2 regions of the Pseudoalteromonas sp. ASV78 genome follow, and region 1 is predicted to be linked to the other one. Evidence: predicted binding sites of a transcription regulator. Region 1 holds the regulator's gene; the other holds the start of a gene.
The links. Region 1 encodes FliA, which starts transcription of late flagellar genes. Its sites were predicted from a motif close to CTAAAGNTNNNNNNNNNNNNGCCGATA; they were not measured.

Region 1 (14,160 bases):
TATTATGGGCCGCATGCTCAGCTTAAATCGCAATGAAACGTACGACACCACCAAGATGTTTTCGGTATGGGGAACTGTTGCCGATGCGTTGCTATTTCCGATGGCGATGTTTGTGTTTATTATTGTACTGGCGGCTTTTATTGGCAACACTTTGCTCGGCGGCTTTAACTTTAGTTGGCAAGCAGCAGCACCAAAAGCCAGCAAAATGTCGCCAGCCAAAGGCATTAAACGGATGCTAGGCCCTCAAGCGGGGGTTGAGCTGGTTAAATCGATTTTAAAATTTGTCGTAGTTGCAGGCTTTGCCATATTTTTGATTAATACTTTTTTTGATGAAATTCTCCATTTGAGTGTTGAAAGTGCCCCGGGTAATATTATTCATGCTTTAGAAATACTGGCTTGGATGTTTTTAGGATTAACCTGCACCTTAACCATTATTGCTGCCATTGATGCGCCATACCAAAGCCATAAACATCACAAAGAATTAAAAATGACTTTGCAAGAAGTTAAAGATGAATATAAAAATTCTGAAGGTGACCCACAAATAAAAGCCCGTATCAGGCAAACGCAAAGACAAATGTCGCAGCGCCGCATGATGCAGGATGTGCCTGATGCCGATGTCGTTGTTACTAACCCTACTCATTACTCTGTGGCATTAAAGTACGATACTGAGCGTGCCGGCGCACCGATTGTGGTTGCCAAAGGGGTCGATGAAATGGCGATGCAAATTAGAAAAATAGCCATTGGTAACGAGGTCGCAATTGTGGAATCCCCTATGTTGACACGGGCACTGTATCATACCGCCGAAGTGGGTGAGCAAATTCCTGACCAACTATTTACCGCGGTCGCACAAGTTTTAGCTTATGTATTTCAGCTAAAACGTTTTCAAAAAGGTCGCGGCAAACGGCCAACAAAATTAAATAAAACGCTGCCAATTCCAGATGCCTACAAGTATTGATTTGAATAATCAGTATTTTTTAAGCTATTAATTAATAACTTGGAATAGTTATTGCAAATTCCGTGTAGTGTCAATTTTTTGAAATTGTAGAATTATGGAATTTAAAGCTGTATTACAACAACTTAATAAAGATAAAAAAGAGTATTTAAAAGGTGTAGGGACGCCTTTGCTGGTGCTTGCTGCGCTGGGCATGGTGATTTTACCGTTACCGCCATTTTTACTCGACATTCTTTTTTCGTTTAATATAGCTTTAGCGCTAGTGGTTTTGTTGGTAACCGTATACACCATGAAACCGGTAGACTTTGGGATGTTCCCCGCCGTGCTATTGATTGCCACCATTATGCGTTTAGCACTTAACGTGGCCAGTACTCGGGTAGTATTGCTAGAAGGGCACAACGGCGGGGATTCCGCCGGTAAAGTAATTGAAGCTTTCGGCTCGGTGGTGATCGGAGGCAATTATGCTGTTGGTCTCGTGGTATTTTTAATCTTGATCATCATTAACTTTGTGGTAATCACGAAAGGCGCAGGCCGGATCTCTGAAGTATCAGCACGCTTTACCTTAGATGCGATGCCAGGTAAACAAATGGCCATTGATGCTGATTTAAATGCAGGTTTTATCAGTGCCGAGCAAGCGCGAGATCGTCGTGAAGAAGTCACTCGCGAGGCCGACTTCTACGGCTCAATGGATGGGGCAAGTAAGTTTGTAAAAGGCGATGCGATTGCCGGTATCGTCATTTTGATCATCAATATTGTCGGTGGTTTATTTGTTGGCATGATCCAGCATGATTTAAGCTTTGGCAACGCTATGGAAGTGTATACCTTGCTTACCATTGGTGATGGCTTAGTTGCGCAATTACCTTCATTACTATTATCAATTGGCACTGCAATCGTTGTAACCCGTCAAAATGAATCGCTCAATATGGGCGACCAATTCAAGAAACAACTCGGTAATGAAAAGTCACTATTTATCGCTTCAGGTATTTTAATCGTGATGGGCTTAGTGCCGGGTATGCCACATTTTGCATTTTTAAGCTTAGGGGCGTTACTGGGTTACCTCGCTTATTATGTACAGCAAAATAAACTTAAAGAAGCGGCAGCGAAAGAAGCTGAAGCTGCAAATGGTGGGCCTGCTGGCACCGGTGTTGCAAATAAACAAGAGCAAAAAGAACTTGGTTGGGATGATGTTCAGCAAGTGGATGTAATTGGTCTTGAAGTTGGCTATCGTTTAATTCCATTGGTTGATCAATCACAAGGTGGCGAGCTGTTAAATCGGATCAAAGGGGTACGTAAAAAATTATCTCAAGAATTAGGGTTTTTAGTACCACCGGTGCATATTCGCGATAACTTAGAACTTGACCCTAATGCATACAGAATCACCATGATGGGTGTATCAACGGGTGAAGGTGAGCTTAAGCATGGTGATGAGCTGGCGATAAACCCTGGGCAAGTATTTGGCCCAATCAAAGGGATTGAAACAAAAGATCCTGCCTTTGGTTTAGATGCCATTTGGATCAAACCTGATCAAAAAGATGAAGCGCAATCGCTTGGTTATACGGTGGTTGATGCCGCGACTGTGGTAGCAACGCATATAAGTCAATTATTGACTAACAGTGCCGCGCTATTACTTGGCCATGAAGAAGTACAAAACCTCCTTGATATGCTTGCCAAGAGCCACCCTCGGTTAGTTGAAGGGCTAGTACCAGATACCTTGCCACTGACGGTCATTGTTAAAGTCTTACAAAATTTATTGAATGAAGGCGTTGCTATTCGTGATATGCGCTCAATTGTGCAAACCTTAGTTGAGTACGGCCCACGTAGCCAAGATCCGGACGTACTAACGGCCGCAGTGCGTATTTCCCTGCGCAGATTAATTGTCCAAGACGCGGTTGGTATGTCAGCAGAAATCCCTGTCATAACCTTGGCGCCTGAGTTGGAACAGATGTTGCATCAGTCACTGCAAAATGCAGGCGACGAAGGCGCCGGAATAGAACCAGGACTTGCAGAGCGACTTCAACAATCATTAAATGAAGCGCATCAAAACCAAGAAATGGCCGGTGAACCTTCGATATTGCTAACGTCAGGAATGTTACGCACTGTGTTATCTCGTTTTGTTAAGTACACCATTCCAGGATTGCGAGTGATGTCTTACCAAGAGGTACCAGACGAAAGACAGATCAAGATTGTCAGCTCAGTAGGCCAATAATCGGATTTTAAAGGGGTTGAACCATGAAAATAAAACGTTTTTTTGCTAAAGATATGCGTACCGCACTGAAAGAAGTGAAAGATGAACTCGGTGTAGATGCTGTTATCATGTCAAATAAAAAGTTAGCCAATGGAGTCGAGATTGTCGCCGCCGTTGATTATGAAAAAGCTGCCCCTAAAGCACCAGCACAGCCACAAGTTACAATGGCACAAGCACAAACCAATGCTAACTTTGTGAAACCTGCGCCGCAACGTACACAGCCTGAACCGCAAGCCGCGGTAGCTGACAGCCTACAAGCATTATTAGAGCGTCAATCACCACGTCCGCGCTCACCTGAGCTTGCCTCAATGTTCAGCCAGTCAGGGATTGATACTGCAACTCAGTATCAGCCACAGCAACAACATCAAGCACCGCAAACTCGCCATGAACCTCAAGCACATAATGATTTTGCTCGTCGCGATAGCGCGCCTCGTCCACAAACGCAAGCACACAGCTTAGGCTTTGATGATGAACTTGAAAGTGGTTTTGATGATTTAGATACGCCAGTGGCAACCAAAAGCGCAGCAAAAACTGATGAGATCAGCGCAATGCGTGATGAAATGGCCGCGATGCGTCAATTACTTGAATATCAAGTGTCGGGTTTAATGCAACAAGATATGGCTCGTCGCGATCCAACTCGTGCTTGCATGATTGACCGCTTAGTGGGTATGGGCATCGACAGTGAAGTCGCAGAGCAAATGGCCTGTTTCATTCCTGATGATGTATCACGTCAGCAAGCATGGCAAGCACTGTTGCAAATGGTTGAAAACCAAATGCATACTACGAACAATGAAATTTTACGCCAAGGCGGAGTTTATGCACTTGTTGGCCCAACGGGGGTCGGTAAAACAACCACGGTGGCTAAACTTGCCGCCCTCGGTGCACAGAAGTACGGCGCTGATAAAGTCGCACTTATTACTACTGATACTTACCGTATTGGTGCTTATGAGCAATTAGCTACTTATGGTCGTATTATCGGCTGTGGTGTAAAACAAGTAAAAGATGCCAATGAATTAGCAGAAGTTTTATATCATTTACGCAATAAGCGTCTAGTATTAATAGATACCGCTGGCATGAGCCAACGTGATTTACGCTTAACCGAGCAATTAAATACGCTAATGCGTAATCAACGTGTCGATATTCGTAACTATTTGGTACTTAGCGCCACAGCACAAATTAACGTGTTACAAGAAACCGTAAGGCACTTTAAAAAAGTACAATTAAGTGGCTGTATTTTCACTAAATTAGACGAATCGCTAAGTTTAGGTGAGATTATCAGTATAGCGATTCAAAATCGCCTCCCAATAGGGTATCTTACTAACGGTCAGCGCGTTCCTGAGGACATTCGGGTCGCTAATGCAGAGAAATTAGTAAAAAAAGCTGAACAATTGTATTTAAAAAGAACAAAAGCACAACATTCAAGACGTCAAGCAGTAGCGTCAAGCACAGTAGGGATGTATGATTAACACAGTATTAGATCAAGCAAGTGGCCTGCGTAAAATGAGTCAAAACAATAATAACGGCGTTAAAGTTATCGCTGTCACAGGTGGTAAAGGAGGGGTTGGTAAAACTAACGTCTCACTAAACACTGCGATTGCGTTAGGTCAACTCGGAAACCGAGTATTAGTACTGGATGCCGATTTAGGTTTGGCAAATTGTGATGTGATGTTAGGACTGCGAGTAGAGCGCAACCTATCTCATGTATTATCAGGTGAATGTGAACTTGATGAAATTTTAGTCGAAGGTCCTGCAGGAATAAAAATAGTGCCTGCAACTTCTGGCTCACAAAGCATGGTCGAACTTTCTCCCTCTGAGCATGCCGGTTTGATCCGTGCTTTTAGCGAATTAAATACCGAATTTGATATATTAATCGTTGATACTGCTGCTGGTATTTCTGACATGGTATTAAGTTTTTCGCGCGCAGCGCAAGATGTCATGGTGGTAGTATGTGATGAACCAACCTCAATCACCGATGCTTATGCATTAATCAAGGTATTAAGCCGTGAGCATGGCGTATATAAATTTAAAATCGTGGCTAATATGGTGCGCAGTATGCGTGAAGGCCATGAACTATTTGCTAAACTCTCAAAAGTAACAGATCGCTTTTTGGATGTATCGATGGAGTTGGTGGCAACCGTCCCTTATGATGAAAATATGCGTAAAGCAACGCGCCGGCAAAAAGTGATTGTTGATTTATTTCCAAGTTCTCCTGCGGCAATAGCATTTAAAACATTAGCGACAAAAGCAGTTAAATGGCCTATACCTAATCAACCTTCTGGCCATTTAGAATTTTTCATAGAAAAACTAGTAAACGGCTAATTATGACGGCATCGGTGAATAAAGCGATGGGATATCAATCTACACAAAATTTAAATGTGATTGTTGAACGACATGCTTCTCTAGTCAAAAAAGTAGCGTGTCATTTAATCGCTCGTTTACCTGCGAGTGTGCAACTCGATGATTTAATTCAATCGGGGATGATAGGGTTAATTGAAGCATCAAAAAACTTTGATGCAAGTAAAGGCGCAAGCTTTGAAACCTTTGCAGGTATTCGTATTCGCGGTGCGATGCTTGATGAAATGCGTCGTGGCGATTGGGCTCCTCGCTCTGTACATCGTAATAGCCGCAAAGTAGCAGAGGCTATCAGCGAACTAGAAAGCGAACTTAATCGCGCGCCGAAAGACATTGAAGTTGCTGAAAAACTTGATATTACACTGGATGAGTACCATCATATTCTTAATGATGTCAATTCAAGTAAAGTGCTAGGAATAGAGGACTTAGGGGTTGATGAAGATGTAATTACCCCTGTGGGACATGATTTAGCGCTAGACAAGCCCTTTAATAACGTTAAAAATGAACGTTTTAATCAATCATTGTTAACGGCTATACAATCTTTACCTGAACGAGATGGGTTAGTATTGTCGCTGTATTATAACGATGAAATGAATTTAAAAGAGATTGGACATATACTCGATGTAAGCGAATCGCGTGTGAGTCAGATACATGGTCAGGCGATGATTAAGCTCAAAGCAAAAATCAATGACTGGATAAATTAGTAGTAAGTAAATATAGGTTCAGACCTCACCGGAGGATGTTTTGGATAAAAACATGAAAATTCTTGTTGTTGATGATTTTTCGACGATGAGACGTATTATCAAAAATCTGTTAAGAGATTTGGGTTTTACAAATGTACAAGAAGCTGATGATGGCTCAACAGCTTTACCGATGTTACAGAATCAAGAATTTGATTTTGTGGTAACAGATTGGAACATGCCGGGCATGCAAGGGATTGATTTGTTGCGCGCTATTAGGGCCGATGACAGCCTGAAACATCTTCCAGTTTTGATGGTAACAGCAGAAGCTAAAAAAGAACAAATAGTTGCTGCTGCCCAAGCTGGTGTTAACGGCTATATCGTTAAACCATTTACAGCTGCAACACTTAAGACCAAATTGGAAAAAGTGTTTGAGCGTTTAGGTTAAATAAATAGGAGAGGCTTATGTCAGCACCAGCTGCGCCTCAGATCAGTTTAGAACAAGCCCGTCAGCTTGTGGTTTACCTTGAAAACGGTGAACAAGAAAAAGCTGATCAATTAATTATTGATGCGGCGTCAAAAGAGCAATCAGAATTATTCGCCGAAGTAGGCAAACTGACGCGTCAGCTTCATGACGCGTTGAAAAATTTTGAGCTTGATACACGTTTAGCTGACTTGACGACTGAAGCTATCCCTGATGCTAAGCAGCGCCTTAATTATGTTATGGAAATGACAGAAAACGCTGCCAACAAGACCATGGATGCGGTAGAAGCAAGCTTACCAATTGCTCAACAACTTGCAGATGAAATTTCACATATCAAACCTACGTGGGACCGTCTCATGAATCGTGAAATTGAGCTGGGAGAGTTTAAAACACTCTGTCATAGCTTAGATAACTTCATGAATAACTCACAAGCTAAAACGGATGAATTGCAAGGGCTGATGACCAATGTGTTAATGGCGCAAGATTTCCAAGATTTGACTGGTCAAGTTATCCGTCGGGTGATCGAATTAGTTAGAGAAGTAGAAGACAGCTTGATCCACTTGTTAACCGCATTTGGCAGCCAAGATGATAGCGAAACAAAAACAATAGCACCAGCCATTGAAAAACCGCCTGCTGAAAATACACTTGCAGGCCCTGAAGGGCCAATTATTGATAAAGAATCTCGTGATGATGTTGTCTCAGGGCAAGATGATGTAGATGATTTATTATCAAGCTTGGGCTTCTAAGAGGAGAAAACTGCATGAGCTTTGAAGTCGATGAAGATATTTTACAAGATTTTCTAGTAGAGGCTGGAGAAATTCTTGAGCTTTTGTCAGAACAGCTGGTGGAGCTTGAAAATAACCCAGATGATACCGAATTACTCAATGCAATTTTTCGTGGTTTTCATACGGTCAAAGGTGGCGCTGGCTTTTTAAGTATGACTGAGTTAGTCGATGCTTGTCACGGCGCTGAGAACGTGTTTGATTTATTACGCCAAGGCGTGCGAAAAGTTAATTCTGAGCTGATGGATGTTATCTTACAAGCGCTTGACACAATTAACGAAATGTTCGCGACTATCCAAAGCAGAGAAAAGCCAGAGCCTGCCAATCCTGAACTACTCGCCGTTTTACATAAATTAGGTTTGCCGCCAACTGCTGATGAAATCAGTGGTGCAGCAGCATCAGTGGATGAGACACCTACACCAGTCGTAGATGCTGATGCTATTTTAGATGATGACGATCCATTTGCATTTGACTTATTATTTGATGGTCAGGTAGATAGTGACCAAAATGATACTCAAATTGATGAAATTACTGAAGATGAATTTGAAAGTTTACTCGATGAGCTGCATGGTAAAGGCCAAAGCCCAATAACCACAACCGGTTCAGTGCATAATGATTCATCGAGCAGTGATATTACTGATGACGAATTTGACAACTTACTAGATGAATTACATGGTGTTGGCAGCTTTGGTATGGTGAGCAACAACACTGCAAGTAGCCAAGCTGCTGCTCCTAACCCCGCGCCGATTGAAGCGCCGAAAAGCACCAACCCAGATGAAATCAGTGATGATGAATTTGAAGCTTTACTTGATGAACTGCATGGTAAAGGAAGTGCTCCCCAAGCGACAGAGTCAGCACCTGCGCCAACGCCATCCGCTGCTGTTGCCGCTAAGCCTGAAATTAAAAAACCAGCTCCAAGTGAAGCAAGTAAGGCGGTTGAAAAGCCAACCCCTACAGCAACGCCTGCGCCAGCCCCTGCTGCGGCTAAAAAAGCGCCACCACCACAAGCCGATACCACAGTGCGCGTTGATACTAAGCGCCTCGATCAAATAATGAATATGGTCGGTGAATTAGTATTAGTTCGTAATCGTTTAGTGAGCCTTGCCACCAATACTGAAAGCGAAGCGATGGGTAAAGCCATCTCTAACCTTGATGTAGTGACAGCAGATTTACAAGGTGCGGTGATGAAAACGCGGATGCAACCAATCAAGAAAGTGTTTGGTCGTTTCCCTCGTGTGGTACGAGATTTAGCGCGTAGCTTGAAAAAAGACATTAACCTGTTATTGGTTGGTGAAGAAACCGATCTAGATAAAAACTTAGTTGAAGCACTGGCTGATCCACTTGTCCACTTAGTACGTAATTCAGTTGACCATGGTATTGAAATGCCAGATGTGCGTGAAGCTGCAGGTAAATCGCGCACAGGTACCGTGACATTGTCAGCATCTCAAGAGGGTGACCATATTTTGCTTACCATTCGTGATGATGGGGCGGGTATGGATCCTGAAAAGCTGAAAAAAATTGCCATTAGTAAAGGGGTGCTTGACCACGAACAAGCAGCGCGCTTGTCTGATACGGAAGCGTATAACCTCATTTTTGCACCTGGCTTTTCAACCAAAGAGCAGATCTCGGATATTTCAGGCCGTGGCGTAGGTATGGATGTGGTGAAAACCAAAATTACCCAGCTTAATGGCTCTGTGAGTATTCAATCTGAGTTAGGTGTAGGCACCATCCTAGAAATTAAAGTTCCGTTAACGTTGGCTATTTTGCCAACATTGATGGTGGTTGTCGGTGAGCAAACATTTGCATTACCACTGGCTGGTGTTAATGAAATATTTCACCTAGATCTAACTAAAACGAATGTTGTTGATGGTCAATTAACCATTATTGTGCGTAAGAAAGCACGACCGTTGTTTTATTTAGAGCATTGGTTAGTTAAAGGTGCAGACAGATCATTACGCAAAGCGCAAGGCCATGTTGTAATTGTACAAATAGGTACGCAACAAGTTGGTTTTGTAGTGGATTCATTGATTGGTCAAGAAGAAGTGGTTATTAAACCGCTTGATGCTTTACTACAAGGAACACCGGGTATGGCAGGTGCAACGATCACCTCTGACGGCGGAATAGCGCTGATCTTAGATGTGCCAAACCTGTTAAAACACTACGCAGGTTAGTCCAATTCTTATCTTATTGTGAGAGCTAAACATGGCTCTCACAGATAAAATTTAACAAGAGTATGCCAATGGCAGTTAAAGTTTTAGTTGTTGATGATTCAAGTTTCTTTCGCCGTAGAGTGAGCGAAATACTTGAGCAAGATAAGGATATTGAAGTCATTGGTTTTGCGGTAAACGGCCGAGAAGCCGTAGACAAAGCAAATCAATTACGACCAGACGTAATCACTATGGATGTTGAAATGCCGGTGCTTGATGGGATTAGTGCTGTCAAAGAGATCATGGCAGCCAACCCAACGCCAATCCTGATGTTTTCTTCACTGACTCGTGATGGCGCAACAGCTACCTTAGATGCGCTTGATGCAGGTGCTTTGGATTTTTTACCGAAAAAATTTGAAGATATTGCCCGTAATAATGAAGATGCGATTAAACTACTACAAAATAAAGTAAAAGAAATTGGCCGCAGACGATTATCACGTTTTAGTCGGCCTACAGCAACAACGCCAGTGACGCCCACCTCTACAGCGACTACAACACGACCTGCAATTACTCAGCCTGATCGAAGTTTTAACCGCAGTACTGCGCCTAGCACAACCGCGAATATTCGTGCATCAGGAAAAAAATATCAAATTGTCGCCATTGGTACCTCTACGGGTGGGCCAGTTGCACTACAAACGATTTTGACTCAGTTACCGGCTAATTTTCCACACCCGATTTTGTTAATACAGCATATGCCTGCAGCGTTTACACCTGCGTTTGCTGCCCGCTTAAATGGTTTGTGTAAAATACAAGTAAAAGAAGCTCAACAGGGGGATAAATTAATGCCTGGCGTGGCTTATTTGGCACCCGGTGGTCAACAAATGTTGATTGAAGGGCGCGGTGCTAATCGTACACTGCGGGTTTTTGAAGACGATAGTGTGCGGATCACTTATAAACCGAGTGTCGATGTCACTTTTGCCAGTACTGCGAAAGCCTTTCAGGGGGATGTACTCGCTGTTGTGCTTACTGGCATGGGGGCCGATGGACGCGATGGTGCAAGAATGCTGAAACAAGCTGGCGCCACTATTTGGGCACAAGATGAAAAAACCAGTGTGGTATATGGCATGCCGCAAGCGGTTACAAGTGCAGGATTATCATCGGCAAGTATTGCGCTTAGCGACGTTGCTACTCGGTTAGTTCGTGAGATTGGTTGTGGATAAGCTGTCATTTTTAGGCCTGTTAGTTGCACTTTTTGCAATTGGCTTTGGTTATTCATTGGAAGGTGGGGTCGTTAGCGCATTATTTAATGGCCCAGCATTGATAATTGTACTCGGTGGCACACTCGGGGCGGTGATGCTGCAAACACCCGCCAGTACTTTTAGCAAAGTATTAAAGATTAGTCATTGGGTGTTTTTTCCGCCGAGTCATGATATTGATGGGGCAATTGAGCAAGTTAAAAGTTGGTCACAGAAAGCGCGTCAAGAAGGGTATTTGGCACTAGAAGAGATTGCGTTGACGCACTCAGACCCTTACGTTGCCAAAGGGTTGAGTTTACTCATTGATGGTAATAGTGAGCAAAAGCTCAGAGACACACTCGAAATTGATTTATTACTGGAGCGTGAGCGTTTACTTGAGGCCAGTCGTGTCTATGAAGCGTTGGGCGGTTACAGCCCTACCATTGGTATTTTAGGTGCGGTGCTTGGGCTTATTCAGGCGATGTCGTTTATCACTGATCCCGAAAAATTAGGAGCCGGTGTCGCAACGGCATTTATCGCGACTATTTACGGTGTTGGCTTAGCCAATTTATTGTTTTTGCCAATGGCTAACAAACTGCAGCAGCAAGTTGAACAAAAAATGCTTTACCATGAGCTACTCGCTGAAGGCATTATTGCTATGAGCCAAGGCGATAGTCCGGTCAATATTGAGCTTAAACTTGAAGCGTATCGCGTTGAGCGACCAACTCAGTTACAACAATAATGATACGCCGCCGTCTTCGTCATTCGTCGAATAAAAATCAACATACTGAGCGTTGGCTGGTTTCGTATGCCGATTACATGACTATTATGTTTGCTTTTTTTGTGGTGATGTATGCGATTGCTATCAATAAAGAAGAAAGCTTTCAAATTTTATCTGATTCGCTGGAGCAAGTTTTTGATAAATCAGCCCGTCAGCATTCCCAAGCAGGCCAGGGCGTAACCGGCACTGGTTTATTAACCGATAGAGTCAGCCCTGAGAAAGAACTACTGTTTGGTGAAAGTATTCAAAAGCAAGAAGTTGGCCCTGAACTGCTTGATGGTCAAAGTGATACGAGTAATATAAAACAAAAGCATTTAGGTAAACCTCTGGATAGTTTACTGACTAAACTGCAATCAGCTTTAATTGATGAAATACGCGACGGCGAAGCTAGTTTAGAGCTACACCAAGATTGGTTGATTATTGAATTAAGCTCTGGGATGTTGTTTTCAAGTGGTAGTGCCGTGGCACACTTACGTGCAAAACAAGTGATCAAATTAGTAAAAGATATAATTGCGCCCGTTGATAATTACATTCGTGTTCGTGGTTATACCGATAATGAAACTATTCATAATGAAATGTTTCGTTCAAACTGGGAGCTGTCTGTGGCACGGGCTACTTCTATTTTAGTCGAACTAGATACGCTGGGCATTAATCCTGCGAGAATGGCTATAGAAGGCTATGGTCAGTATTCGCCCTTTGCCGAGAATGACACCGAGCAAGGTCGTGCAGAAAATCGTAAAGTAGTGGTGGCATTATCTAAATATGGTTTACCAGCGAAACCAGCAGTCGCTGAGGAGCAAGAAACGCAGCAACTAGCAGCAGAGCCGCAAGCAATTGAGTTGCCAAGTGATGATAACAGCATTAAAGTGATCCAACTCCCACATGGTGGCATACGAATTACAACGCGCAATGAAAAAAAATAAGGTGTGATGTGAAAATCTGGACGGTAGCGAATCAAAAAGGCGGAGTAGGGAAAACCACCACGGCTGTGAGTTTAGCTGGCATATTAGCGCTGCAAGGAAAGCGGGTATTACTGATTGATACTGATCCCCATGCATCTTTAACCTATTACTTTGGCATTGACTCTGAAGATTTAGAAGTCAGTGTATATGATGTATTTGCCCGTGGTAGCGCGATGGCCAGTGAAGAGATTTTACAAGCGCTTTGCCCATCAAATATTGATAATTTAGACATTTTGCCTGCTACCATGGCGATAGCCACCCTTGATCGCAGTATGGGTAATAAAACGGGGATGGGGCTGATTTTAAAAAAAGCGCTAACAAAAATCAGTGAACATTATGATTATGCGATATTAGATTGTCCGCCAGTGCTGGGTGTTTTAATGGTGAATGCGTTGGCTGCCAGTGAACGGATTTTAGTGCCGGTGCAAACGGAGTTTCTAGCGCTAAAAGGGCTGGACCGCATGATGCGAACCATGGAATTAATGCAAAGCTCGCAATCAAAGCAGTATCAATATACCATTATCCCGACAATGTATGATAAGCGCACCAATGCATCCCTCGAGGCATATAAAACATTACAGCAGAGCTACCAAGAAAAGGTTTGGCCAGGGGTAATACCTGTAGATACGAAGTTTCGTGATGCAAGTTTAGCCCAGCAAGTACCGGTTCAGTATTGTCCACGCTCAAGAGGTGTTTATGCTTATCGTGCATTACTCGATTATTTAATTGAACAAGGTTAATGAATGAGTAAGCAATTATTTGCTAATGAAAAAGTAATGACCCAGTACTTGGGGGCTTTACTGTGCGAAGAAGAAAAGTCGACGGACTTAGAACCGGTTGCAAAATTACTCGAACAAGTTTCATCGACAGACACTAGCAATAAAATGCCAGCGAAAGCGTCGCAGCAAACGATTGTGCAACCAGGTGCACTGGATGAGCCAAAACCAAGTGCTGAAGAAGAAATACCGCCACAAATTACACCATCCCTTGAGAAACCGCAGATCCAAGCTAATATCAATGATATAGCTAAAGTTAATAGACAACTTGATGTCGTTGAAGCGAAAACGCCAGTACAACGTCAAGAGGATTACTTTGATGGCGAATTTCAAGCATTATTTTTTGAAGTAGCGGGGCTGACCCTTGCAGTACCCCTCAAGGCGCTTGGGGGCATTCATCAATTAGGTGAAGTAAACCAACTGTTTGGTAAACCTAAATGGTTTAAAGGGGTTATGCTCAATCGTGAAGAAAACCTGAATGTGGTTGATACCGCTCGTTGGGTGATGCCAGAAAAGTATACCCAAGAGTTAGAAGACAAATTAAACTACCAATATTTGATCACCTTAGGTGATAGCCAATGGGGATTGTTGGCAGAAAAGCTAGTAAATAACATCACACTACGCAGTGAGGATGTGAAATGGCGAGCTAAAAGTGGTAAACGGCCTTGGCTTGCAGGTGTAATTAAAGAAAAAATGTGTGCCTTAATTGATGTACAAAGCTTAAATCAATTATTAGAGCAAGGCTTAGATAGCCGCGAGCAGTA
Region 2 (15,779 bases), 1.5 Mb from region 1:
TAGGTTATTTAAAAAATCTATTACCAAAACGCCCCGATTTAAAAGTGATTATTACCTCGGCGACTATTGATCCAGAGCGATTCTCAAAGCACTTTAATGATGCGCCAATTATTGAAGTGTCAGGACGAACATTCCCCGTTGATGTGCGCTATAGGCCGCTTGTTGAAATCGATAAAAATGACATGGAAGCAGAGGGCGATCAACTACAAGGTATATTCGATGCCGTTGATGAGCTGTGCCAAGAAGGCCCAGGCGATATTTTAATCTTCTTAAATGGCGAGCGGGAAATTCGTGATACTGCGGATGCGCTTAGCAAACGTAATTTAAAAGGGGCCGATGTATTACCGCTTTATTCACGATTATCAAATGCGGAGCAAAATCGAATTTTTGCCCCCCATAGTCGCCGCCATATTATTTTATCGACCAACGTTGCCGAAACCTCACTCACCGTGCCGGGTATTCGTTATGTAATAGATCCGGGTACCGCGCGCATTAGTCGTTATAGCTATCGTACTAAAGTGCAGCGCTTACCGATCGAAGCTATTTCGCAGGCCAGTGCTAATCAGCGTAAAGGACGTTGTGGCCGTGTTGAAGCGGGTATTTGTATTCGCTTATACGCTGAAGATGATTTTAATTCGCGCCCAGAGTTTACTGATCCAGAAATCCTACGTACTAACTTAGCCTCAGTTATTTTAAAAATGCTCGGCTTAGGGTTGGGCGATATGGCCGAGTTCCCGTTTGTGCAAGCCCCAGATAGCCGTAATATCAACGATGGCTTAACGTTACTAGAGGAACTTGAAGCGGTAAAACCAAGTCGTCACAATAGCAATATACAGCTGACTAAATCGGGTATTGAACTGAGCCGCTTACCGGTGGACCCGCGTTTAGCAAAAATGGTACTGACGGCACAAAAACTGGGTGCGCTGCGTGAAGTGATTATTATTGTCGCGGCATTGTCGATTCAAGATCCTCGCGAGCGTCCGCAAGAAAAACGCGCTGCTGCAAACGAAAAGCATGGCCGTTTTGACGACCCCGATTCAGACTTCATCGCCTTTTTAAATTTGTGGAATTACCTCGAAGAGCAGCAAAGTGAGCTAAGTAACAGCCAATTTAGAAAACTGTGCCAAAAGGATATGCTCGCTTATATGCGTATTCGAGAGTGGCAAGATATCGTTTACCAGCTCAGTACTGTGTGCAATGAAATGGGCATGAAAGCCACCAGCAACGTTGCCGATGGCGATAAAATCCATCAAGCGCTACTGAGTGGTATGCTCAGTCACATTGGTTTTAAAGATGAAAAGCAAGTATACAAAGGCGCTCGTAATAGTCAGTTTCATATTTTCCCAGGCTCCGGATTATTCAAAAAAAGCCCGAAATGGTTGATGTCGGCAGAGCTGGTTGAAACCAGTAAGTTGTATGCACGTATTAATGCGAAAATTAATATCGACTGGGTTGAACCATTTGCGCAGCATTTAGTCAAGCGCAGTTACACTGAGCCGCATTGGGAGCAAAAGCCCGGCGCGGTAATCGCGTTTGAGCAGCAAGTGCTGTACGGACTGATTATTGTCTCTAAACGCCGCTGTGTGTATAGCAATATCGACCCAAAAGTGAGTCGTCAGTTGTTTATTCGCAGCGCTTTAGTTGAGCAAGATTTAGGTCAAAAGGAAGGGTTCCTACAATTTAATCGTGAATTAATTGAAGATATTCAAACCCTAGAAAATAAAAGCCGCCGTCGTGATATTTTGGTTGATGAGCAAACCTTATATGAGTTTTACGATAAGAAAATTCCTGCTCAAATAAACAGCCGCGCGGCATTTAATAAATGGTATAAAACGCAAAAGCAGCAAGATAAACATTATCTGCATATGACCCGTGATGATTTAATGCAACACGGTGCTAATAGCGTTACTGAATTTGATTACCCTGATGTATGGCAACAAGGTAATTTAATGTTGCCACTGAGCTATCATTTTGATCCTGGCCAAGCGGTCGATGGGGTGGCAGTGCAAATTCCGGTGGCGTTATTAAACCAAGTGGAAGAGGCTGGCTTTGACTGGCATATACCGGCATTTCGCCATGAGTTGATCACCGGTTTAATTAAGTCGTTACCTAAATCGTTACGTCGCAATTTTGTGCCAGCGCCAAACTATGCGGATGCCGTACTGGCTGCTATTGAACCAATGCAAGGTAACTTCATTGAGGTGCTAAGTACGCGATTATTACGCATGACGGGAGTAAAAGTTGAGCCTGATGCATGGGACCTCACCACGCTGGCAACTCATTTACGCTTACAGTTTGAAGTACGTGATGATAAAGACAAGGTACTTGCGCGAGGCATGGATTTAGCGAAACTCAAAGCACAATTACAAGGCAAAGTTACGCAAACCTTGTCTAAGGTTGCGGATAAAGGCATTGAAAAAAGCGATCTGCTGCAATGGGATTTTGGTAAATTACCAGTATCCTATGTTAAAAAACAAGGCCAGTATGAAATCAAAGCGTACCCTGCGCTGGTGGATAAAAAGTCATCTGCGGCAGTCGAATTATTTGATAACGAAGTTAAAGCCCAAGCTGCACACCAACAAGGGTTGCGCCGTTTAGTGCTGCTAAATGTACCGTCGCCGATAAAGTATTTACAACAAAACTTACCCAATAAAGCAAAATTAGGGCTATATTTTAATCCGTTTGGTAAAGTTGCTGATTTAATTGATGACTGTATCGCCGCTGGGGTCGATAGCTTATTGGTTTCGCTTGGTGATGTACGCACTGAACAAGCATTTGAACAGGTTAAAGAGCAAGTACGTGGCGAGCTAGGTGATGCTGTTGTGGCGATTGCCACCCAAGTTGAACAAGTACTCAGCATTGCCCATGCACTGCATAAAAAGATGAAAGGGCGCGTTGATTTAACTATGATCACTGCACATGGCGATATTAAAAGCCAACTTGAATCGTTAATTTTTAAAGGTTTTGTTTCAAGCCATGGGGCTGACAAACTTAGTGATCTAATTCGTTACTTAAAAGCGATAGAAAAACGCCTAGAAAAGTTGCCTGTTGACCCAAATCGTGACAGATTATGTGTACTTGAATTAGATAAAGTCGCGCAAGAGTATCAAAAACTGTTGAAAAAAGTGCCACCAGGAATGCCTGTACCACAACAATTACAGGATATTTTTTGGATGCAACAAGAGCTTAGAGTATCGCAGTTTGCACAAACGTTAGGCACGCCGTATCCGATTTCAGCAAAACGTGTGCTAAATGCTTTGCAAGACATTGATTGAGCGTGCGTTAACAGCACGCTTAGCCGAAGGAAATATTTGTAAGATGAGAAGGAACTGTATTAACCATGTGCTCATCCGCTAACACACTGCCGCGTTTACTGGTTGTAGACGACGAGTACTTTAATTTTGAGATGCTTAAAGTCGCTTTATCAGCTGACTTTGAGCTCAGTTATGCTGAATCAGGTAAGCGTTGTTTATCGTCGGCCATTGCCAATCCACCGGATGCTATTTTACTCGATGTATGTATGCCCGGTCTGGATGGCTACGATACCTGTAGAATGCTGAAAAATACCCCTGAAACACGCAATATTCCAATTGTGATGGTATCAGGTTTAGAGTCAGCGCAAGAACAACAAGCTGGATTTGATGCGGGTTGTGATGCTTATGTGGTTAAACCTTTTTCAGTCGTGGGGTTGTTAGAAAAAATCAATACTGTGGTGTAGGAGGTCAAATGCTCAATGAAGATAAACGTAACTTTAGACGCATGCAATTAAATGCACGTGCCAAACTAACGACTCTTGAGCCAATTGCTAATCAACAATTTGATGTAGTATGCGTTGATTTAAGTGCAACGGGGTTATCAGTGCATTTGGATGAATTACTTGAGCTGGGCACCATTGTAAAAGTAAACATTGATTCTACCAGCCCAGCGATTGCACCACTGGATGCAACCGCGAGGGTGGTTCGTGCCAGCAAAGAAAGTGACGGCACGGTGACCGCAGGGCTAGAAATAATGCAGTTTAACTAGCGCAGACTAGTACACTTTACAGATCAGGCCTTTTAAGTAAAAACCTTCTGGGTAGCTACCTGCGATTGGGTGATCAGCAGCTTGATTTAAGCGTTCCATGATCAATAAATCTTTGCCTGCATCAAGGGCCGCATCGGCAACCACTTTTTGAAATAAGTTTTGATCCATTAAACCCGAACATGAGAACGTTAATAACGTGCCACCAGGTTTTAGAATTTGCATGGCAATCATGTTGATATCTTTATAGCCACGGCATGCGCCAGTTAGCTGTGCTTTGTTATCGGCAAATTTTGGTGGATCCATCACAATAGTATCAAACAGCACACCGTCTTCACGATATTGACGCAATAGTTTAAAAACATCTTGTTTAACAAAATCAACACGATTCAAATCTAACCCATTGTGTTCAACATTGCGCTTAGCGGTATCAAGCGCGGGTTGTGATACATCAACGTTGGTCACATGTTCACAGCCACCGCGCAGTGCATATAAAGAAAATGTCCCTGTGTAGCTAAAGCAGTTAAGCACTTTTTTGTCTTTTACAAAGCGTTCTAACGCCGCTCGACTATCCCGTTGATCAAGGTAAAAACCGGTTTTATGTCCCTCCAGAATATCGACTTCAATTTTAAAACCGTTCTCTTCGATTAACACGGGCTGTTCAGGTTTGTTACCCCATAGCACACCCATGGTTGGCTCTAAGCCTTCTTTGGTACGTACATCGACATCAGAGCGCTCATACACATTGCAGCCAGGGAAAATAGCAATTAAAGCGGCAACTATTTCACCTTTATGGCGCTCTGCACCGGCACTTAATAACTGACACACTAAAAAGTTGTCAAATTTATCAATGGTAATGCCAGGTAAAAAGTCCGATTCGGCGGCACATAAGCGAAACCCTGTTAAGCCACCCTCAGCAATCACTTGCTCGCGTGCAGCAAGTGCGCGACGTAAACGACGCTCAAAAAAAGCGTGGTCGATGACTTCTGTTTCATCAAAGCTCCACACCCGCGCGCGAATTTGTGAATGCGGGCTGTAAGCCGCTGTGGCTAAAAATTTACCATTGTTATCGTGAATGGTCACTGTGTCACCTAAACTCGGTTTACCTTTTATTTTTTTGATGGCTTTTGAAAACAACCATGGGTGTTTTCTTTTTAGTGATTTTTCACGACCAGCTTCTAGGTATACAACAGATGACATTAGGCTTCTCAATACGGATAAATTAAGAGCGTATTTTAGTGAAGCGGGCTCGAACATACAATGAATGTTTTGCACTACCCCCTATAACCGCGGTAAAGTAATGGTAATTCAATGCATTAATTTGAAATTACAGGATTTATGGAACAACGTTTGCCCGTTTTAGCATTATCTGAGCCGCTACAACAGCTAGAGAATCATTGTCGTGCCTTCATTATGTCGTTAGTAAGTGCTGATGTCGCCCACGATATAACGCATATTGAACGCGTGGTGAGAGTCGCAAAGCAGTTATGTGTTGCTGAACAGGCTGATATGAACATTGTTTTGCCTGCGGCCTGGTTACACGATTGTGTTGCTGTGGCTAAAAACCACCCCGATCGCGCCAGAGCATCGACGATGGCTGCTGATAAAGCGATCACCTTCTTAACCTTGATTGGCTATGATCCACAGTTTTTTAAAGCCATTCATCATGCCATTGCTGCACACAGTTTTAGTGCTAACATTGCAATTGAAAGCGTGGAAGCACAAATCGTTCAAGATGCCGACCGCATGGATGCACTAGGGGCAATTGGTGTCAGCCGTTGTATGAAAGTAGGGGGTTCAATCGGGCGCAATTTATATCATCCGGATGATCCATTTTGCCAGCATAGAGAGGCCGATGATACTTTATATACACTGGATCATTTTTTCATCAAGTTATTACACATTGCAAAAAGTATGAATACACCGTCAGCAAAAGCAGAAGCGGCGCGCCGTACCGAGTATATGCAGGTGTTTATTAGACAACTTAAATCTGAGCTTGGCTAATGGCAATACCTGCTTTATCTGGTGTCGATCATTGCCACTTAAATGTGGCGGACCTTAGGCAAGCTGTGAGCTGGTACAAAACGGTATTAGGCTTTAATATTGTGCCAGAGCTGGCTTTTTGGGATGAAGGGAAAGGGCCTTTAACTTTAGAAGATGCACACGCGACGATCCGTTTAGCGCTGTTTGAGGCCGAAGGCAAAAGTAAAGGTATTGCCTTTGCTGCATCGGGTGAGCAGTTTATTGCTTGGTGCAAGCATTTGCATGGGTTAAATATTAAAACCGTGCTTGCCGATCATCAAGTTACATATTCGGTTTATTTTCAAGATTTAAGTGGCAACAGCCATGAAATTACCTCCCATGACCATGCTTACATAGCTGCGAATATATAATACTAATCGACTTAAATGGTCAGTAACTTAACACGATTGGTATAACAGCTCGATACGGCTAATTTTGATAGAGAGAATACACTTCTAAAATTGCATCTAGCTGGCCCTCAAATAACGCAACGAGTTGTGGATCAAAGTGTTTGCCTGCTTGCTGTTGCATATGCGAGAGCGCTTCTTCAATGCTCCAAGCTTGCTTATAAGGGCGTTTAGATGTGAGCGCATCAAATACATCCGCAATCGCGACAATTCGTCCTTCAAGCGAAATTTGTTCGCCTTTCAGCGCGTTGGGGTAACCGGAACCATCCCATTTTTCATGATGTTCCATGGCCAGTACATGTGCCAGTTGTAATAATGGCGATGGTGAATTGGCTAATATTTTTGCGCCTATTTGCGCATGCTCTTTCATATGCTCAAACTCATCGGGGGTTAATTTCCCCGGTTTGAGTAATATCGCATCAGGTATGCCAATCTTACCTATGTCGTGCATCGGCGCTGCTTGTCTGAGTAACTCGGCGTGCTGTTCATCCATACCATAGGCAAGCGCTAAAATTTTACTGTATTTACTCATGCGAGCAATATGTTCACCGGTATCGGTATCTTTGTATTCTGCGGCGCAGCCTAAGCGATGAACCAAGTCAACGTGGGCTTGCTTTAATTGTTCTGCTTGTACTAAGGATAAGTGAGTTTTAACCCGGGCGCGCACGATTGCTGGGCTAATAGGCTTGGTAATGTAATCTACCGCGCCAATTTCAAAGCCTTTAAATTCATCACTTTCATCGGCAAGCGCGGTGACAAAAATGATCGGAATATGCTGTGTTTGCAGGTTTTCTTTTAACCGCTGGCATACTTCAAAGCCACTCATGTTCGGCATCATAATATCGAGTAGAATGAGTTTGGGTAGCTCTTTTGCAACGAGTGCAAGCGCGGCATCCCCCGACTTTGCAAAAGACAGGCGATATTGATCCCCTAATACTTCGCGCATCACTTTCAGGTTAGCGGGCTCATCATCAACAACTAAAACACGCGCACGTTCGGTGTTAAAATCCATCAGTTGGCCTCCATCTTTGCAGTTTGGCTAAGTAGCGAAATTAAAGACTCTAAGTTAGTTTGCGCAGCGTCAAAGTCAAACTGGTCAAAAAATTCAATGATATTGTCAATATCGTCTTGGTAATTGAGCGGAGCATGCGTTTTAACGTTTGCTAATAGTTCATCATTCAATTCCGCATTTTCAGCATGTTGCAGTAACTGCTCGCACAGTGTTTTAAATTCACTTATTGAAATAGCCTGCGTTTGCTGTGAGTTATCTTCAACTGTCGCCGGCTTACAGGCTAACGTTTTTTCGCGTAGTAATACGCTTACCGCGCTCAGCTCGACCTGAAGTTGCGCTATAAGTTTAGCTTGTTGTTGCGCTGATGGTGCTTTTTCTAGCGCAGAGAATAATTTCATCATGGTGGGCAAACCTAAATTACCTGTTAGCCCTTTTAACGTATGCAGGTTACGTTGCGGATCACTCCATGCATTCAGCCCGCCACTAAAGAGCGCGTCGTAGAGTGTGTGTTGTTCATCAAGAAAGCGTTTTATTTGCGTTAACTGCTTACATTTACTGCCCCAAAGTTGACTGCCTTTTTTGAAATCAATGTGTTTTGCTGTGGGATCACTTTGTTCAATTAACGCTGCTTTTTTAAGCCCGAAGCCTAGCACTTGCGATATTTCTTGATTGAGTTGATTAATATCAACGGGCTTATTTGCAAAACCATTCATACCTGCATTTTTCGCGGTGAGCTTATCTTGTTGTAAGACACTGGCGGTAAGGGCAATGATCGGTGTTTTCTTCAATTGTCGTTGTTGTTCTATTTCGCGTATTTTTTGGGTTGCAGTAATGCCATCGCATTGTGGCATGTGTATATCCATTAAAATAACGTCAAAATCGTGCTTTTCAAACGTGGCTAGGGCTTCAAAGCCGTTACTGGCTGTGCTTATTGTGTGATTATCACGAGAGAGTAATAGTTGTAATAATTCGACATTTTGTTCAATATCATCAACCACTAAAATACGCAGTGGCGGTAGCTGTGTGTGCAGCCCATCAAAATAATTGATCAGCGTTTCATCACCAGCCGTTAGCGGCAATGAAAAATAAAAGCAGCTGCCTTTATTTTCTTCGCTGACCACGTTGATCATGCCACCCATTAGCTCAACTAATTGTTTGCTGATTGTAGTACCAAGGCCGCTGCCACCAAAGCGGCGTGTCATTGTGCCATCAGCTTGTTCAAAGGGCTGAAATATCGCTTTAAGGCGGTCTTTGGCGATGCCAATGCCAGTATCTTGCACTTCAAAAAATAACTGATTGTTTTGTGTGGTACTAACCGTGACATTCACAGCACCTTGGGCGGTAAACTTAACCGCATTACCAATTAAGTTGGTTAAAACTTGGCGTAGGCGATCAGGGTCGCCGTAATAGGTGCTTTGTACAGATTCTTTAATTGTAAGAGTTAACTCAAGATCTTTCTTTTTTGCTTCTAACCAGAATGTTGAAATAATGCTATCAAGTACTGGTTGCAAGTTAAAATGTACGGGCTCAATGGTCAGCTTACCCTTTTCCAGCTTTGCTGAATCGAGAATCTCATTTAACAGCCGTAACAGCGAACGCGCGGCACTGTTAACGGTGATTAAATGCTTTTGTTGCTCCTGATCAAGTGGGGTATCCATCAATAAGTCACTAAAACCTATGATCGAATTCATCGGAGTGCGAATTTCATGACTCATATTAGCCATAAATGATTGCTTAGCTTGGGCTGCTTCCTCAGCGGCTAGTTTGGCGAGTTTTAACTTATCTTCGTATTCACGGCGTTCACTAATATCAACAATTACACCATCAATCCAAATTGCTTCACCTTGCTTATCAAACTCAAAACTGCCTTTTTCAAGCACCCATATAAGTTTGCCATTACGGTGACGTAGCCTGTATTCAATTGAATATTGCGATTTACTCGCAATGGCTTGTTCAATTGATTGGTTGATCCGCGCGATATCGTCATTGCAAATCAAGTTACCAAATTCTATGTGTTTATTAATAAACTCTGACGGTAGGTAGCCAGTCACTTCATTAATGCTGGGGCTGACAAAAATCATACTCCAGTTTTTATTCACTTGGCAGCGAAACACTACGCCTGGCATATTGTCCATCAGCGAGCGATATTGTTGTTCTTTCTCGATCAGGTTCTTTTGAAGTTTACGCTGTTCGGTCAAATCGGTAATAAAGCCAACAAATATCGAATCTTGACCTGGCTGGGTTGCTTCACCAATTCCTAAGCGAATCGGAAATAAATGGCCATCTTTGTGTTTAGCAAGGACATCACGATTGATGCCAATAACTTTACCTAAATCGATATGACCTGCCTTCGAAAGGTATTCATCATGATCGGCTGCGATGTCATCTGCCATCAGCATTTTTACGTTTTTACCTTTCACATCATCGCTATGCCAGCCAAAAATATTCTCCGCAGCGTTATTAAAGCTTAAAATATGACCGCGATGATCAATAGTTACAATGCCATCTATGGCGGTTGATAAAATAGCTGCTAAGCGAGATTCATTGCCAGTCTTTTCTTCAAGTAACATGCGATAACGCACCATGCCATTAATAATCGCAACGATCGCGGTTAAAATAATGGTTGCAAACACCACGCTAATAGCAACAAAGGTAAGCTCTGAACTATCACTGTCATCACCAATTAATGGCGAGGTAGCAACAAAGCGCGTAGCGGCCATGCCCATGTAATGCATGCCTGCAACAGCAAAGCCTAAAATAGTGGCACTGAGCAATCGCGTTTTTGCTGCGGTTAAGGATGGAAAATGTTTACCGATGTTAAAACGCGAATATAAAGAAACGAACGCCAGTACCACAGCGACTATGATTGAAAGGCCAAACATGAGTGGGTCATAGCGTAATAAAGGACTTAATTGCATCGCGGCCATACCGCTGTAATGCATAGTGCCAATACCTGCGCCGAGTAATATGGAAGGCATCACTAAACTAACAATAGTGCTATTACTTTTAACTAACAGTGACCCCGCAGTTAAGCAGGCTAAAAAGGCCGGAATAAAAGATAACAAAGTCAGCGCTGGATCATAGCTAATATTGGTACACAGTGAGAATGCGAGCATGCCAATAAAGTGCATACTCCAAATACCACCCGCGAGTACCAAAGAAGCCGTGGAGTTGGCTAGCTTTTGATAACTTTTAAAGCGTGTTTCTTTTGCAAGATCGATCATATAAGCGGCAAAAAAAGCGGCAAAAATAGCCGTTAAAACCGACAGTGTTACTAAAAATGGGTCATATACACCATTGATAATAAGACTCGGATCTTGATCAGTAATAAAAAAAACAGACAGCATAATGGCTCAATACATTGTAATTTCAGTCGTAATTTAGATTGTCTGAAATTGTGGTTAATACAAATAATTAATTCTTAAGCGAGATGTCTATGGTCCATTTACACATTTAGCTACAAAAGTTAACAAAGCTAAATTTTTCCAATCAAGTTGCTAAGTTTTATTAGTTATAATGATAGCACTAGTTATAACTAATTTTATAGTGGCTAGTTATTCGAACTATTTATTAATTTATCTACTGAAAGGTGGAATAATTAGCGCGTCATACGCTTTACAAACACCACCACGAATAGCGCGAGGGAAAAGCTGCCACAAAATGCTTCGATGGCGGCAATAAAGCGCGAAAATCCTACCGGCGTAATATCACCATACCCTAAGGTCGTGAATGTAACCACGCTAAAATAAAAACTATTTAACAGCGCTGATAAATTATCACTGAATGATGCTGCGGTATTTAGCTGCATTAAACCCCCAGCACCCATCACCCCAAAAACAAAATAGCACAGGGCACAACAGACGATTAATGACAGACTAAAACGGATCACGTTTTCAGGTTTTTCGCCGTAGCCACATAACATATCAATAAAGCTAGATGCTAATTGTTTTTTTGAGCCTCGCGGGTATTGTGCGTGGCGCATCCGGAGTTCTTTATAAGTAAACTTACCCGCCAGCTCAAATAAGCCTTGTTGTTCAGATGCTTTACGTAAATTACGAAATATTTCTTCGGATTGTTCAAATAAGTCAAGCGCTGCGGTTTTATCTTTTTTGTGTAGTGCTGCTTTGGCTTGTTTTTCTTGTAATAATTCGCTGCCTAAGTCAATGTTATCAATGCGAGTATTGTTGAGCTTGATACCCAACAGGTTAGTGTCTTGTAGGTTACAGTAGTGCAGACTTGCATTGTGTAAAGTGGCTTTCATCAGTGAGCTGTGGGCTATTTTATTATTAAATAGATGGGCATGGGTTAACGTTGCACGATAAAAATTACTGTAGGATAAATCAAAGCCTTCTTCGTCATCTTGGTTTATTAAATTAAGCCCAGTGAGGTTGGCGCGTTGTAATTGCAGCCCCTGCAACAATCCCCCTTTTTTTGCATAGCGTTCTAGTTTTTGGGTTAGATCTAAACCTGACTTATCAAATTTTCCGTCATGCCAAAAGCAAAAGCCTGAGCCCATGTCAGTTTCTTGGCAATGATGACCATCAGGGGAAGTATAACTACAACAAGGCTTGTCAGGCATTTTTTGACGTCGCTTTATTTAATTCTACTTAGTTATAGATTAGCAGTTATTTTGCAGGGTAAGATAGCAACCTATTAATTAGTTTAATAACTGCTGGCCAGTTGCAAGAGTTAGGTTTGTTTGAATATACAATAAAGCGTAGTCGCCGCCGTAAAACCGTGGCTATCAAAGTGCAACAGCAAAGTGTGACAGTTTATGCGCCAGTCGGGGTTGCTAAACAGGAACTTGAAGGCTGGTTACTGAGTAAAACTGACTGGATAACGGCGCAAATTCATAAACAAAGTCAGCTACTTGATACACGCCAATATCCTTTAAAAGATAATTGCATTCTTGTTTTTGCTCAGCCAATGATGCTGAGGTATGGAACCAGTTCGCGCTGTGAATGGCGGCGAGTTAAAAATCAGCCGCAACCTATTGTGCAGTTAAACTTGTCTGGGCGAGTTAAACACCAGCAAGCTATGTATCAAAGCTTGCTTGAAGAGTTTTTACATGAGCAACTAGAAAGTTATATAGAAATGCGAGTGCACGAGTATTGTATAAAAATGGCGGAGGCGTTACCAAGCAGCATCCGTATTCATATTTATAAACGTCGTTGGGGTAGTTGTAATCGACAACGGGAGCTGACTTTTAATTTGTTATTAGCCAGTGCGCCACACACGATTATCGATTATGTCATAGTGCATGAACTTGCCCACTTGAAGTATTTAAATCATAGTGCGGCGTTTTGGCAGCGGGTCAGCGAATTTTACCCTGAGTATAAGCAAGCAACAAAGTGGCTAAAGCAGCACGGTGCGAGTTTGTCTTGGGTGTTTGAATGAGTTAGCGAGAGTAAAGTTAGCGAGAGTAAAGTTAGCGAGAGTAAAGTTAGCGAGAGTAAAGTTAGCGAGAGTAAAGTTAGCGAGAGTAAAGTTAGAAAGAGTAAAGTTAGAAAGAGTAAAGTTAGAAAGAGTAAAGTTAGAAAGAGTAAAGTTAGAAAGAGTAAAGTTAGAAAGAGTAAAGTTTGCAAGAAAAGTGGTGGAGGGAGCTGGATTCGAACCAGCGAAGGCTGAGCCGTCAGATTTACAGTCTGATCCCTTTGGCCGCTCGGGAACCCCTCCACACTAATTTTGTTACATTTGGCCCCACTTAACTGAGCGATAGAAAAGTGGTGGAGGGAGCTGGATTCGAACCAGCGAAGGCTGAGCCGTCAGATTTACAGTCTGATCCCTTTGGCCGCTCGGGAACCCCTCCAATGCAACGGCGCTGATAATAGCAAAGTGAGTATTTAAGTAAAGAAAAAAGCTAAAGAAATATCAAATAAAGCCGATAAATATCTATTCCCTACTTTAATCGGCTAAAGTCTATGCAAATCGATGATTTGTTAATCACAGAGAGTCAACTTAACAATCGTCTTGCTAAAAGTGTGAGTGAATCACGCCGTGGTGAGTTTGCATTGTTATTAGCAATGCTTTCCCATGATGCGCTCGATTTTAGTCAGTTTCATTTACCTAAGACCCCATTTGATGCTCATGCCGCGACACAAAATGACGCGCAATTACGTGAACAGTTAGGGGCAGGCCCCGAACAAGCATTGGCACCTGCACAATTTGATATGCTGATTGGACAATATAATGCACAACGTTTACAGCAAGGAGGTATGGCTGATATTCGCTTGCGTGCATGCCTTATACCTGAACCATTAGTGATCCGCGATGATAAAAACCATATTCCACTAATTGTGATCGATAATTGCGAACCCGTCGTGCGTAAACGCCATTTAAATAAAGAAACTCAATTAGATCACCCACAAATGGATGCCGCTGCATTTTACGATAGTCTGAATAATGCCGACCTTCATCAACCCTTGCACCTAGCACGAGCGTGATGTTAGGCTAACGTTATTATCAGCAAAACGGTTTTATTTGCTTTACTGTAAAAAAAGCATCCAAAAACTAAATGCAATTGCTATAATGGCTGCAAATGGCGTTGCCAATTTATTTGGTATTTATGCCATCATCATTAAATCAAGGTAATTAGGAACGTAATGAAGAAAACATTCACGCTGAATCATGAGAAAATCAAATACCCTCGCATGGTAGATGCTGCAAAGCATGAAGTAAAAAAGTATTTGAAAAGAGAGCGTAACAAAACATTGCCAATTGATGCTGATTACTGGGCATTTGATTGTAAATTTGGCAATACAGCTGAAGATGCGCAAGTAGTGCATGTAGCTGAAATCAGTAACTCAATTAGCGAAATTGAAAAGCAAGGCTTAGAGTCTTTCTATGTTGAAATCATTGCTCGTCCAGCACAACGTCAAGTGCAAGACTTAGATGATGAAGTTTAAAAGTAATTGATTTGATGAAAAAATGGGCTAAATAGCCCATTTTTTTGTGCCCTAAGTTATTGTTTGCAATGCTATCCAAAGTAGGCAAGTGCTGCACTGTCTCGGTGCGAGAGCAACAATCATATAATGAAAATAACTTTAATTTATTGATTTTTAACTAAAAATAAACTTGGTGCTGTAATTGCTTTGGATCCTAACAATGTCGTTAGGAGTTCCGATTATGGCCAGAATGAGTTACATCAGTAGTGTTGAGCGTTATCAAGAATATCAACCAGTGATCCATGAATTACTCGATTCAATTTTAGCAAGTCTTGCCGATGGTGTTAAAAAGCAGCAAGATAACCGGCATTTAGTAACCCAATATCCATTTTTGGAGCTGCAGTATTGTTTAGATAAAAACGGTGTGCAGCTGGGCAACAATGTCTGTTTTAAGCGCCAATATATGAAAACCTTAAATAATCGTGGTGACGCGCAAGATTTAAGTGAACGGCCTTATTTTCAAGATATTCAACAGCAATCTCAGACCCGTTTTACTGCCCCTTATATTTCGATTGCCACTAACCATTTATGTATATCGGCAATTAAAGCGCTCAATGCGTCCCATGGTGAGCAAGCTTATTTAGTGATTGATGTATGCTTGACGCAATTAATTGAGTTTATTATGGGGGACCGCACCCGTGCGGCGATGACGCCATTTTTCAAAGCCGGCTATGGCATTATTGTTAGCTGCTTATTCTGCTTGGTGTTATTTTTACTTTATCGGGTATTTGGCGATATTTACAGTTTGTTATTTAAAACGTCGTTAGCAGAAGATCCGCTTGAGCCTTTTAGTATTATTATTTTTATAACCTTAGCATTGGCTATTTTTGACTTGGGTAAAACCATTCTCGAAGAAGAGATTTTGATGCATAAAGACATCTTTAGGCACAGCTCTACACGGCGCACGATCACGCGGTTTATTTCTACTATTTTGATTGCGGTATCTATCGAAGCTTTACTGACTATGTTTAAAGCAGCGCTTGGCCAATCGCAGTATTTATTACCCGCTATTTATATGATGTTGGCAGTAGTCGGATTGCTCATTGCGTTGGCGATTTATGTGTATTTAGGCGCCAAAGCGGAGACTTTGTTATTGAGCACGCAGCGGTATAAGAAAACGGGTAAGTAGTAACCTGAACTTTGGATAGTAAAGCTCTTAACCAGAGTTCAGGTTAAGTAATAAAATAATGGCTTGAAGATTCAAGCCATTATTATTTTGATGAGGTGTTTATGGGCGTTCTTGTTGGCGCTTTTTCTTAAAGTCTGAATCAGCTTGCCAAGCAGGCCAATCACCGTTATTTGCCAGTTTTGTGGCTATATCAACAATTAGCTCGATATCTTGTTTAACCCCGCCTAATGACCATTGCGGTGAGT

Region 2: ACMVDV_RS07645 (VC2046/SO_2500 family protein) is a predicted target of FliA. The motif match lies at 13,322-13,348, and genes of this name have one in related genera.

What each region holds. Positions count from the first base shown of each region.
Region 1 is NZ_JBLOPA010000001.1:182,192-196,351, forward strand. It holds gene flhB (flagellar biosynthesis protein FlhB) at 1-955, shown strand, start outside; gene flhA (flagellar biosynthesis protein FlhA) at 1,050-3,158, shown strand; gene flhF (flagellar biosynthesis protein FlhF) at 3,182-4,663, shown strand; gene ACMVDV_RS00760 (MinD/ParA family ATP-binding protein) at 4,656-5,516, shown strand; gene ACMVDV_RS00765 (RNA polymerase sigma factor FliA) at 5,543-6,253, shown strand; gene cheY (chemotaxis response regulator CheY) at 6,294-6,677, shown strand; gene ACMVDV_RS00775 (protein phosphatase CheZ) at 6,695-7,459, shown strand; gene ACMVDV_RS00780 (chemotaxis protein CheA) at 7,474-9,666, shown strand; gene ACMVDV_RS00785 (protein-glutamate methylesterase/protein-glutamine glutaminase) at 9,735-10,862, shown strand; gene ACMVDV_RS00790 (flagellar motor protein) at 10,855-11,619, shown strand; gene ACMVDV_RS00795 (flagellar motor protein MotB) at 11,619-12,581, shown strand; gene ACMVDV_RS00800 (ParA family protein) at 12,590-13,360, shown strand; gene ACMVDV_RS00805 (chemotaxis protein CheW) at 13,364-14,160, shown strand, end outside.
Region 2 is NZ_JBLOPA010000001.1:1,645,942-1,661,720, reverse strand. It holds gene hrpA (ATP-dependent RNA helicase HrpA) at 1-3,275, shown strand, start outside; gene ACMVDV_RS07705 (response regulator) at 3,341-3,718, shown strand; gene ACMVDV_RS07700 (PilZ domain-containing protein) at 3,727-4,023, shown strand; gene ACMVDV_RS07695 (class I SAM-dependent methyltransferase) at 4,030-5,220, opposite strand; gene ACMVDV_RS07690 (HD domain-containing protein) at 5,359-6,024, shown strand; gene ACMVDV_RS07685 (VOC family protein) at 6,024-6,413, shown strand; gene ACMVDV_RS07680 (response regulator) at 6,472-7,461, opposite strand; gene ACMVDV_RS07675 (PAS domain S-box protein) at 7,461-10,808, opposite strand; gene ACMVDV_RS07670 (ion channel) at 11,060-12,040, opposite strand; gene ACMVDV_RS07665 (M48 family metallopeptidase) at 12,157-12,858, shown strand; partial or broken gene ACMVDV_RS07660 (hypothetical protein) at 12,817-12,957, opposite strand; tRNA gene ACMVDV_RS07655 (tRNA-Tyr) at 13,053-13,137, opposite strand; tRNA gene ACMVDV_RS07650 (tRNA-Tyr) at 13,186-13,270, opposite strand; gene ACMVDV_RS07645 (VC2046/SO_2500 family protein) at 13,383-13,904, shown strand; gene ACMVDV_RS07640 (DUF6172 family protein) at 14,064-14,366, shown strand; gene ACMVDV_RS07635 (general glycosylation pathway protein) at 14,587-15,534, shown strand; gene ACMVDV_RS07630 (M28 family metallopeptidase) at 15,634-15,779, opposite strand, start outside.